DNA from 4 places in the Micromonospora sp. TSRI0369 genome. Region 1 is predicted to be linked to each of the others. Evidence: riboswitches for the same ligand, from Rfam matches in the RefSeq annotation. Region 1 holds a riboswitch; each other region holds the start of a gene.
What was found. A riboswitch is a leader RNA that binds a small molecule or an ion and turns the genes downstream of it on or off. The one in region 1 is predicted to bind cobalamin.

Region 1 (2,193 bases):
CAGCCGGGCCTGCTGTGCCGCCGCTCGCTCCGGGTACGCGCCGCGCTGCCGATCCGTGGCACGCAACGCGGTGAGCCGGCCGCGTACGGTGTCGTCGCGCCATGCGGCCGGGGTGGGCGGCAGCGGCTCGGGCAGGGACGTGGTGCCGTTGCGCAGCGCGCGGCCGAGCCGAACGACCTCATCGACCTTCTGCCGAGCAAAGGCGAGCCGCTGACGCAGCGCCGGGTCGAGAGCGGTCTCGGCGGACAGGTCCACCGGCACGTGCAGCAGCGAGCACGAGGTGGACACGGCGACGTGGTCGGCGAGGGCGGTGACAGCGGCACCAGCCGCCACGGCGGCGCGCAGGTCGGTACGCCAGACGTTGCGGCCGTCGACGAGGCCGGCCACGATCGTCTTGCCACGCAGCGGTCCCGCACCGGCCAGCCGCCGCAGGTTGCCGGGCCCGGCCACCAGGTCCACACCAACCGCTTCGACCGGCGTGTCGAGCAGGGCGGGCAGCGCGTCACCGAGCTCGCCGAAATAGGTGGCGACGAAGATCGCCGGCCGCTGTTCCACCGCGCCGAGCCGGGTGTACGCCTCCCGCAGCGCGTCGATCTCGGCGGTGCTCCGGTCGGCGACGTAGGCGGGTTCGTCCAGTTGCACCCATCGCACGCCCGCCGCGGCGAGGGATCGCAGGATGTCGGCGTACACGTCGACCAGGTCGGTCAACCGGTCGAACGGTTCGCCGCGCGCCTCGGTGGGCTTGGCCAGCAGCAGGAATGTGGCCGGGCCGACCAGCACCGGTCGGCTGTCGATTCCCAGCTCGCGGGCCTCGCGGTACTCGCGCAGCGCCTTGTCGGGATTCGCCGCGAAGGCGGTGTCGGAGCCGATCTCGGGAACCAGATAGTGGTAGTTGGTGTCGAACCACTTCGTCAGTTCGAGCGCCGGCTCGGCATCGACGCCCCGGGCCATGGCGAAGTAGGTGTCGAGATCGCCGAGGCCGAGACGGGCGAACCGGTGCGGGATCGCGCCGACGGCGACGGCCGTGTCCAGCACCTGGTCGTAGTAGGAGAACGTGTTGGACGGGATCGCGTCCAGGCGCGCGTCGCGCAGCGTCCGCCAGACCTCCGCCCGTAGCGCGGCAGAGGTCGCCGCCAACTCCTCGGCGTCGATCCGGCCCGCCCAGTAGGCCTCGACGGCCTTCTTGAGTTGCCGGTTGCCCCCGATACGCGGATAGCCCAGCACGGTGCTCTGACCGAATGCGGTACTCATGGAGATCCCTTCCCTCGAAGCACACGAGGCCGATCGGGGCAGGGAGGGAAGGGGTACAGGCGGCGTACCGGCTTCCGCACCGGCCGTCCCGAGCGACCGTCGGCGGCGCACACCGGACGGTGTGCGCGGTGCGGGCAGGTCTTCGGACTCGCGGGCGCGACCGGTCCATCCGGTCACCTACTGGCCGTCGCTTCCCAGACCTCACGGTCCAGTGCTTCGATGACGGCTGTCGTTCCCACTCACCGCTGCGGGGCAGTCCCGGACTCACACCGGGTTCCCTCTTACGACGCCACACCCTTCACGGGCACGGCGAACCAGCACCGTTGTCCATCGTATGGGGCGGTGAGCCGGCGTGGTCGGCGCGTCCGTCCTGCGGGACGGCGAGCCGTCGCGGCGGGTGGCGGGAGCGACTCGCGGTCGGCCCCCGCCCCCGTCGCAGGGCCGGTCAGCCCTTGCGCCACTTCTGGTTGGCCGCGCCCGTGCAGTCCCAGAGCTGGAGCCTCGCGCCGTCGTTGCCGTTCCGGTCCTTGATGTCGACGCACTTGTTGGCCTGAAGGTTGACCAGGTCTCCGGCCGCGTTCAGGGTGAACTGCTGAGCGCCGGTGCCATTGCAGGTGTAGAGCTGCACCACCGCACCGTTGGCGGTGGACCCGGCGTCGATGTCCATGCACTTGTCATTCTGGCTCTTCAGCGCCGTGCCGCTGAACGTCCACTTCTGCGCGTTGGTGTTGTTGCAGTTCCACATCTGCAGCGGCACGCGGTCGACGAAGTTGGAGCTCGGCACGTCGACGCACTTGTTGTTCCAGTTGCTGACCACGGGCACCCCGGTGGTCGGGTTGCCGCCCCCACCGCCGGTGAACGGGCTGAGGAGCAGTCCGGCCGAACGGGGGTCGCCGTCGTGCACCAGTGACTCGAATCCGCCGACGTCGTCGAAGGCGAACG
Region 2 (2,193 bases), 360 kb from region 1:
CAGGCGCTTCGGCAGGTGCGGACGCCTCTCCGGCGAGCGCCGACGCCTCGACGGGCGCCGACGACGGCGGTCTGCCGGTGGGACTCCTGGTCGGCGGAGCGGCCGCCGCGGTGGCAGCAGCCGCCGTGGTCGCACTGTTGCTGCGCCGTCGCCGCCCTTCCTGACGCATCACCCGCCGACGCGGGCTGACCCGTCACCCGCTTACGCTGGTCCGCCCGGAGATCTTGGTACGAAACGGCCCCCATAGGGGCGCATTCCTTCCAAGATCTCGGGCCTTCCTGACAGGCGAGAGAGCCGTCCTGCTATGCGGACTGCGCCTGCGGGCCGGCAACGGGTGCGCCGGAGTGGGACGGGCGGGGGCACTGCGGGGCAGGGCGGAACGCGGGTCCCGGCGAGGGCGGGTCGGGGCTGGGTTAGGCTGCCGGCAGCGCTGGTTCACCCGGTCGGCGACGGCCGGGTGTCGTAAGAGGGAACCCGGTGGAAGTCCGGGACTGCCCCGCAGCGGTGAGTGGGAACGACCGCCGTCAACAGCACTGGGCCACCGGCCTGGGAAGCGACGGCCAGTAGGCGACCTCGTGTCAGGCCCGCGAGTCCGAAGACCTGCCCGCGTCGCGCGTACCACCGGTGCGCGCTGCCGTCGACCTCGCGGGTGGGTCGGGCGGGTGACACGCCGGGCGGGAGCCGTCGGCGTGCCTCGACGTGCACACCCCGTCCGGTCGGCGGTCCGCTTCTGCGTAGGACGGAACCGCACGATGACCGATGCCATCACCCTCACCGGCCGACCACCGTCGGCCTCGCACCTGACCCTGTCGCAGATCATGGACCAGCACCACACCAACCTCATGGGTACGGTGCACGGCGGCCGGATCCTCAACCTGATCGACTCGGTCGCCGGGGTGGTCGCCGCCCGCCACTCCGACGGACCGGCCGTCACCGCCGCGATCGACGAGACGGCCTTCCTGCGCGCGGTACGCGTCGGCGACGTGGTCCACGTGGACGCCCGGATCACCTGGGCCGGCCGCAGCTCGATGGAGGTGGCCGTGAAGGTCAGCGCGGACCGCTGGGACCGTGCGGTGCCACCGGTGGACGTGGCGACAGCGCACCTGGTGATGGTGGCGGTGGACGACGAGGGCCAGCCCCGGCCGGTGCCGCCGCTGCTGCCCGGCACCGACGGCGACCGGCGGCGCTACCGGGAGGCGCAGATCCGGCGCGAACACCGGCTGGCGCTGCGCCGGGCGCTGCTCGACGGCGTCGAGGAGGGCTGAGGCGTGCTCGGACTGTCGGCCACCACGCTCGCGGGTTACCTGGCCGCGATCGTGGTGCTCATGCTCACCCCCGGGCCGGACATGATGTTCGTGCTCGCCAACGCCACCAGGTACGGCGCGCGGGCCGGGGCGGTGGCGGCGCTCGGGGTCGCCGCCGGGGAGGCGGTGCACGTCGCCGCCGTGGTGGCCGGGCTCGCCACGGTGATCGCCGCGTCCCCGGTGCTGTTCACCGCGATCCGGTGGGCCGGGGCGGCGTACCTGATCGTGCTCGGGGTGCGGGCGCTGCGCGGCAGGGGCCGTACCGGTCCGGCGGGCGGTGGGCCGGACGGCGGCGCCGGGCGGGCGTTCCGGCGCGGGCTGCTCACGAACCTGCTCAGCCCGAAGATGATCCTGTTCAGCGTGGCGTTCCTGCCGCAGTTCGTCCGGCCCGACGCGGGCCCGGTCGCGGCACAATTGTTGCTGCTCGGCGGGACGGGTCAGGCCGCTTGATCGACTTCAGCACGCTGGGGTGGCGGCATCAGGAGGGCTCCGACCCCGCCACCTCGGCGAGCTGGTGAGGATCATGCTCCGGCGCCCGGGGCGGGGCGGCCGGCCGCTCGCGGTCCAGGTGCAGGCGCAGCAGCACCCAGCCCAGCGACACGCCGCCGATGAACAGGTACGCGGGCTGCGTGCCGAACGTGTCCCAGCAGGTGTGCAGCGTGACGGCGGCGGCAAAGGTGAGCAGGAACGCCGCCAGCTTCCGGCCGCCGGGCGCGGCGGCGAAGGTGAACAACGCGGCGGCGGTCAGCCCGGTCCAGGCCAGGTGCGCGGCGGGCGCGGTGAGACCGCGTACCAGCAGCGTCCGCTCGACCGCGCCGAGGCTGCCCTGCGACCCGACGAACGCGGCGAACGCGTACCCCATGGTCTCCAGCGCGGCGAACCCGGCGCC
Region 3 (2,193 bases), on a different contig from region 1:
CGCCGGGGACGGTGGCCCCGCCGCCGACGAACACCGCGTCGGGACGGTCCAGGCCGGACAGGGCCCCGGGCGCCGAACCCTCGACCAGACACAGACCCGGCACGCCGAGGGCAGCGGCGTTGCGGTGCACCAGCGCGGCCCGGTCGGAGCGGGGCTCCACCGCGATCGTCCGTGCCGTCGGCCAGGCCCGCATCCACTCCACACCGATCGAGCCGCTGCCGGCGCCGACGTCCCACAGCAGCTGACCGGGCGCGGGCGCGAGCCGGGCCAGGGCACTGGCCCGCAGGTCACGTTTGGTGATCTGCCCGCCGTGCTCGAACGCGTCGTCGGGCAACACGCCGCCCGAGGCCCAGCCCGGACCGGCACCGCGAGCTTCGACAGCGAGAACGTTCAACCGCGGCACGTCGTTCAGGTCCCACCCGGCCGCGGTGGTCGCGGTACACGACTCACCGGCGGCACCGAGGTCACCGAGCACGACCAGCCTGGACTGCCCCCAACCGAGCCCGGTCAGCACCGCGGCCACGGCCGCGGGTGTCGTCTCGTCGCTGGACAGCACGAGCAGCCGGCGCCCGGCCGAGAGCGCAGGCACGATCAGCCGTAGGTCCCGGCCGACCAGGCTGACCGTGGTGACGGACTCGGCCGGCCATCCGAGACGTGCTCGGGCGAGGGCTACCGAGGAGACCCCGGGCACGATCGTCACGCGCTCCGGGCCCAGGACGTCCAGCAGCGTCGTGCCGATACCCGACACGAGCGGGTCGCCGGAGGCCAGCACGACAACCGGCCCTCGCGCGGAGGCGAGCACACCTGGCAGATTGTCCCGCAGCGGCGACGGCCACGCCACGCGCTGCTGGCCGTCGACGGGCGGCACCGCCTCGAGGTGCCGCCGCCCGCCGAGCAGCGTCGCGGCCGCCCGCACCAGCGCCCGGGACGGCTCCGGCAGACCCACCCACCCGTCAGCCCCGATCCCCACCACGGTCACCCGCTCCTCCATGGAGATGCACCCTAGCCGCCCACCGGCCCTTGCCCCGGCCACCGGGGCGTCTATGGTGATGCACAGGTTCGAGGTGCCCCACGACCGTGGTCGCGGGGAGAATCTGGGAAGCCGGTGAGAATCCGGCACAGGGCCCGCTGCGGTGATCCAGGCATTGACCTGGGAAGTCCGAAGACCGGCCTCGATCCGATCCACGGCGCATGCCGCGTCGTGGACCGCCATGGCAGATCGAGCGGGAGCCCTACATGCCAGCGCAGTACCCCTTTTGTGCCGTCGTCGGCGCCGACGACATGACTCTCGCCCTCACCCTGGTCGCGATCGATCCGCTCATCGGCGGTGTCCTGATCCGCGGGGAGAAGGGCACTGCCAAGACCACTACCGTGCGCGGCCTCGCCGAGGTGCTCCCGGCGGTACGGGTCTATGCGGGCGACCGGTTCTCCATCGACCCGGACGATCCCTCGGCGGTCTGCCCCGACGGGCCGTTCGACGTGCCCACGCCCGTCGTCGAACGGCCGGTACGCCTCGTCGAACTACCCGTCGGAGCCGGCGACGACCGGGTGACCGGATCGCTGAAGCTCGATGCCGCGCTGCGAGACGGCGTCGTCGCGTTCGAGCCTGGCCTGCTGGCCCGGGCCCATCGTGGCCTGCTGTACGTCGACGAGGTCAACCTGCTGCCGGACCACCTGGTCGACCTGCTGCTCGACGCCGCGGCGACCGGCCGGGTCAGCGTCGAACGCGACGGTGTCTCGGTCGAGCATGCCTCCCGGTTCGTGTTGATCGGCACGATGAACCCGGAGGAGGGCGAACTGCGCCCGCAGCTGCTCGACCGGTTCGGCCTGACGGTCGAGGTCGCCGCCCCGCGTGACCCCGTCCTGCGGGTGCAGGCGGTCCGCCGCCGGCTCGCATTCGACGCCGACCCGGAGGGCTTCGCCACACGCTGGGCCGGCGAGCAGGAAGCCCTGCGCACCCGGCTGGCCGCCGCCCGGCGCTCGCTGGCCGGTGTCGTGCTCGACGACGAGACGCTGACCAGGATCGCCGAGCTGTGCGCCGCGTTCGACGTGGACGGCCTGCGTGCGGACCTCGTCACCGCTCGCGCCGCCGCGGCGCACGCGGCCTGGCGGGGACGTACGCGAGTGACACTCGAGGACATCCGCATCGCCGCCCGTCTCGCGCTGCCGCACCGCCGCCGCCGCAACCCCTTC
Region 4 (2,193 bases), on a different contig from region 1:
CGGCCACCGACAGCACCAGACCGGCGACCAGAGCCAGCACGAGCGCGGCCAGGCCGACCGCCCGCACCGGGCGGTGGGTGCGCACCGGGGCGGGCCGGGTGGTGACGGCGGTCAGCTCGGGACCCCGGACGGCAGCGCGGCGATGCCCTGGGCGAGGGCTTCGACGCCGAGGACGTTGCGGACACCGGCCGTGGTTGACGAGAACGGGATCACCACGTACCACTGCTGTTTGACCGCGGGCAGGTCCTTGAGGGTGCGGTGCCCGGCGAGGAAGGTCTTCTTCTGCGCGGCGGGATCCCAGCTCGCGTCGACGAGCACGATGACCTCGGGGTTGCGGTCGGTGACGGTCTCCCAGCTTGTGTCGCCCCAGCTGCCGGTGAGGTCGGCGAAGGCGTTGGTGACCCCGGCCGCCGACATGATCATGTTGGGGGCGCCGCAGCAGGCGCCGACGCTCGGGGCGTCGCTGCCGCCGTCCCACCACATGACCTTCACGTTGCGGGCGGTGCCTGCGGCCGTGGCGATGCGGCCCTCGTGGTCGGCGATCAGCTTCTCGCCGCGGTCGCTCACCCCGAAGATCGCCGCGAGCTCGCGGATCTCGGTGAACACGTCGCCGATGGCGAGCTTCGCCTGCCGGGTCTGCGCCGGGCACCCGGCAGGGGAGATGTAGGTGCCGACGCCGAGTTTCTGCCAGTCGGCGCGGTCACCGACCCCCTCGTCACCGAACGCGCTGTTGTACGACGCGTACACGAAATCGGGTTCAGCCTCGAGCAGCTTCTCCTTGGTCGGGTACTCCTTGGCCAGCACCGGGATCTTCGCGTAGGCGTCCGCGTAGGCGGGCAGGATCGCGTCGTCGAGGTAGGCCGTGCCGATCATCCGATCTTGCAGGCCCAGGGCCAGCATGATCTCCGTGGCGGCCTGGTTCATGGTGACGACCCGCATCGGTGGCGCCGCGATGGTCACCGGGGTGCCGCAGTTGGTCACCGCGACCGGTCCAGCGGACACCGCCGGTGGTGCGGCAGCAGGCTTGGCATCGGCGCCGCAGCCGGTGAGCAGCACAGTGGACAGCAACAACGGCGCGGCAACGCGCCAGGGCATGGGGAACCGCACAGCGGGACCGCCTTCCAACACCTCGTGGACGGGGACGAACGTGCCGTGGCCGGTCTCCTGGCTGACGGGACAAGCAACCGCCGGCCGGCCTTCCCAGGCATCTCTGCCCAGTGACCTCGCGAAACGACGAGGGCCGACGGTCTCCCGATCACAGTGGCGAGGGCCGCGCCGGCATCACACCGGCTTCCCGAACACCACGGCGTCCCCACCATAACGGCCCGCGCTCGCCGCGGATCCGGTCCGGGCACCCGCTGTGGGAAATCCGACGCGCCGGACCGGCCTCGGCGTGGCTGTCGGCCCGCAACCCATCCGGCTCCTTTCTCGTGCGCGGTGGCTGGGCGAGGGCACGTGATCGACAGTGAGCGCCGTGGCTGAGGCTGAGCAGCAATACGTGAGCGCAGGTGCGAGGCCACGTCCGCCGGCGACCGGCTCCTCGGTCGTGGGCATGAGGCCGGCGATGCAGACGTCGAAGAGCTCGACGAGCGAGCACGGTACTTCGCGATCTGGATCGCCATCCGACCTGCGTTGCCGACGGCGCCGAGGACAAGGACGCGCTGGCCCGCGGTGAAGTTGATGCGGCGCGTCAGCGCGATCCAGGATGACATCGCCCGGGTTCATGGCGGTGGCGATCCGCACCGGGTCCACGCCGTCGGGTAGAACCACGCTGCGCGAGGGTCGATCAGGGTGCGTTCGGCGAAGGTTCCAAGGGGCGTATCGTGCAGGACCACGCAGCGGACGTTGCCCTTCTCGTCGCGTACCACGCCGTCCACGCCGGGGACGAGCGGGAAGATGTTGTTGCTGGTCCCCGGCGATCGGCATCTGGGCGGCGACCAGTGCGCTGGGCTTCGCCGCCGGGCCACCAATCGGCGGACTCGTCCTGGCTCACCTGCCCTGGGGTGCAATCTTCCTGGTGAACGTCCCGATCGTGGTGATCTGCCTGCTCGCCGGCCGGCTACTGGTCCCGGAATCGCGGGACCCGGCCGGTGGACGCCTCGACCTGGGCGGGGCGACGCTGTCCACCGCCGGCCTGACCGCGATCGTCTCCCCGGGTTCCGCCCACGTCCCCGCCGGTCAGGTGGCCAGGCG

Region 2: linked by a shared signal. The riboswitch ahead of AMK25_RS11235 (acyl-CoA thioesterase) and the one ahead of metE (5-methyltetrahydropteroyltriglutamate--homocysteine S-methyltransferase) in region 1 are both predicted to bind cobalamin.
Region 3: linked by a shared signal. The riboswitch ahead of AMK25_RS06130 (magnesium chelatase subunit D family protein) and the one ahead of metE (5-methyltetrahydropteroyltriglutamate--homocysteine S-methyltransferase) in region 1 are both predicted to bind cobalamin.
Region 4: linked by a shared signal. The riboswitch ahead of AMK25_RS06075 (ABC transporter substrate-binding protein) and the one ahead of metE (5-methyltetrahydropteroyltriglutamate--homocysteine S-methyltransferase) in region 1 are both predicted to bind cobalamin.

What each region holds. Positions count from the first base shown of each region.
Region 1 is NZ_LIVU01000003.1:180,128-182,320, reverse strand. Features, by position in the region: gene metE (5-methyltetrahydropteroyltriglutamate--homocysteine S-methyltransferase) at 1-1,251, opposite strand, end outside; cobalamin riboswitch at 1,368-1,585, opposite strand; gene AMK25_RS09740 (beta-1,3-glucanase family protein) at 1,697-2,193, opposite strand, start outside.
Region 2 is NZ_LIVU01000003.1:540,005-542,197, reverse strand. Features, by position in the region: gene AMK25_RS11240 (copper resistance CopC family protein) at 1-164, shown strand, start outside; cobalamin riboswitch at 415-622, shown strand; gene AMK25_RS11235 (acyl-CoA thioesterase) at 753-1,265, shown strand; gene AMK25_RS11230 (LysE family translocator) at 1,269-1,754, shown strand; gene AMK25_RS11225 (PrsW family intramembrane metalloprotease) at 1,783-2,193, opposite strand, start outside.
Region 3 is NZ_LIVU01000002.1:181,177-183,369, reverse strand. Features, by position in the region: gene AMK25_RS06135 (bifunctional cobalt-precorrin-7 (C(5))-methyltransferase/cobalt-precorrin-6B (C(15))-methyltransferase) at 1-991, opposite strand, end outside; cobalamin riboswitch at 1,046-1,189, shown strand; gene AMK25_RS06130 (magnesium chelatase subunit D family protein) at 1,237-2,193, shown strand, end outside.
Region 4 is NZ_LIVU01000002.1:170,325-172,517, reverse strand. Features, by position in the region: gene AMK25_RS06080 (FecCD family ABC transporter permease) at 1-85, opposite strand, end outside; gene AMK25_RS06075 (ABC transporter substrate-binding protein) at 112-1,095, opposite strand; cobalamin riboswitch at 1,138-1,321, opposite strand; partial or broken gene AMK25_RS06070 (MFS transporter) at 1,910-2,149, shown strand.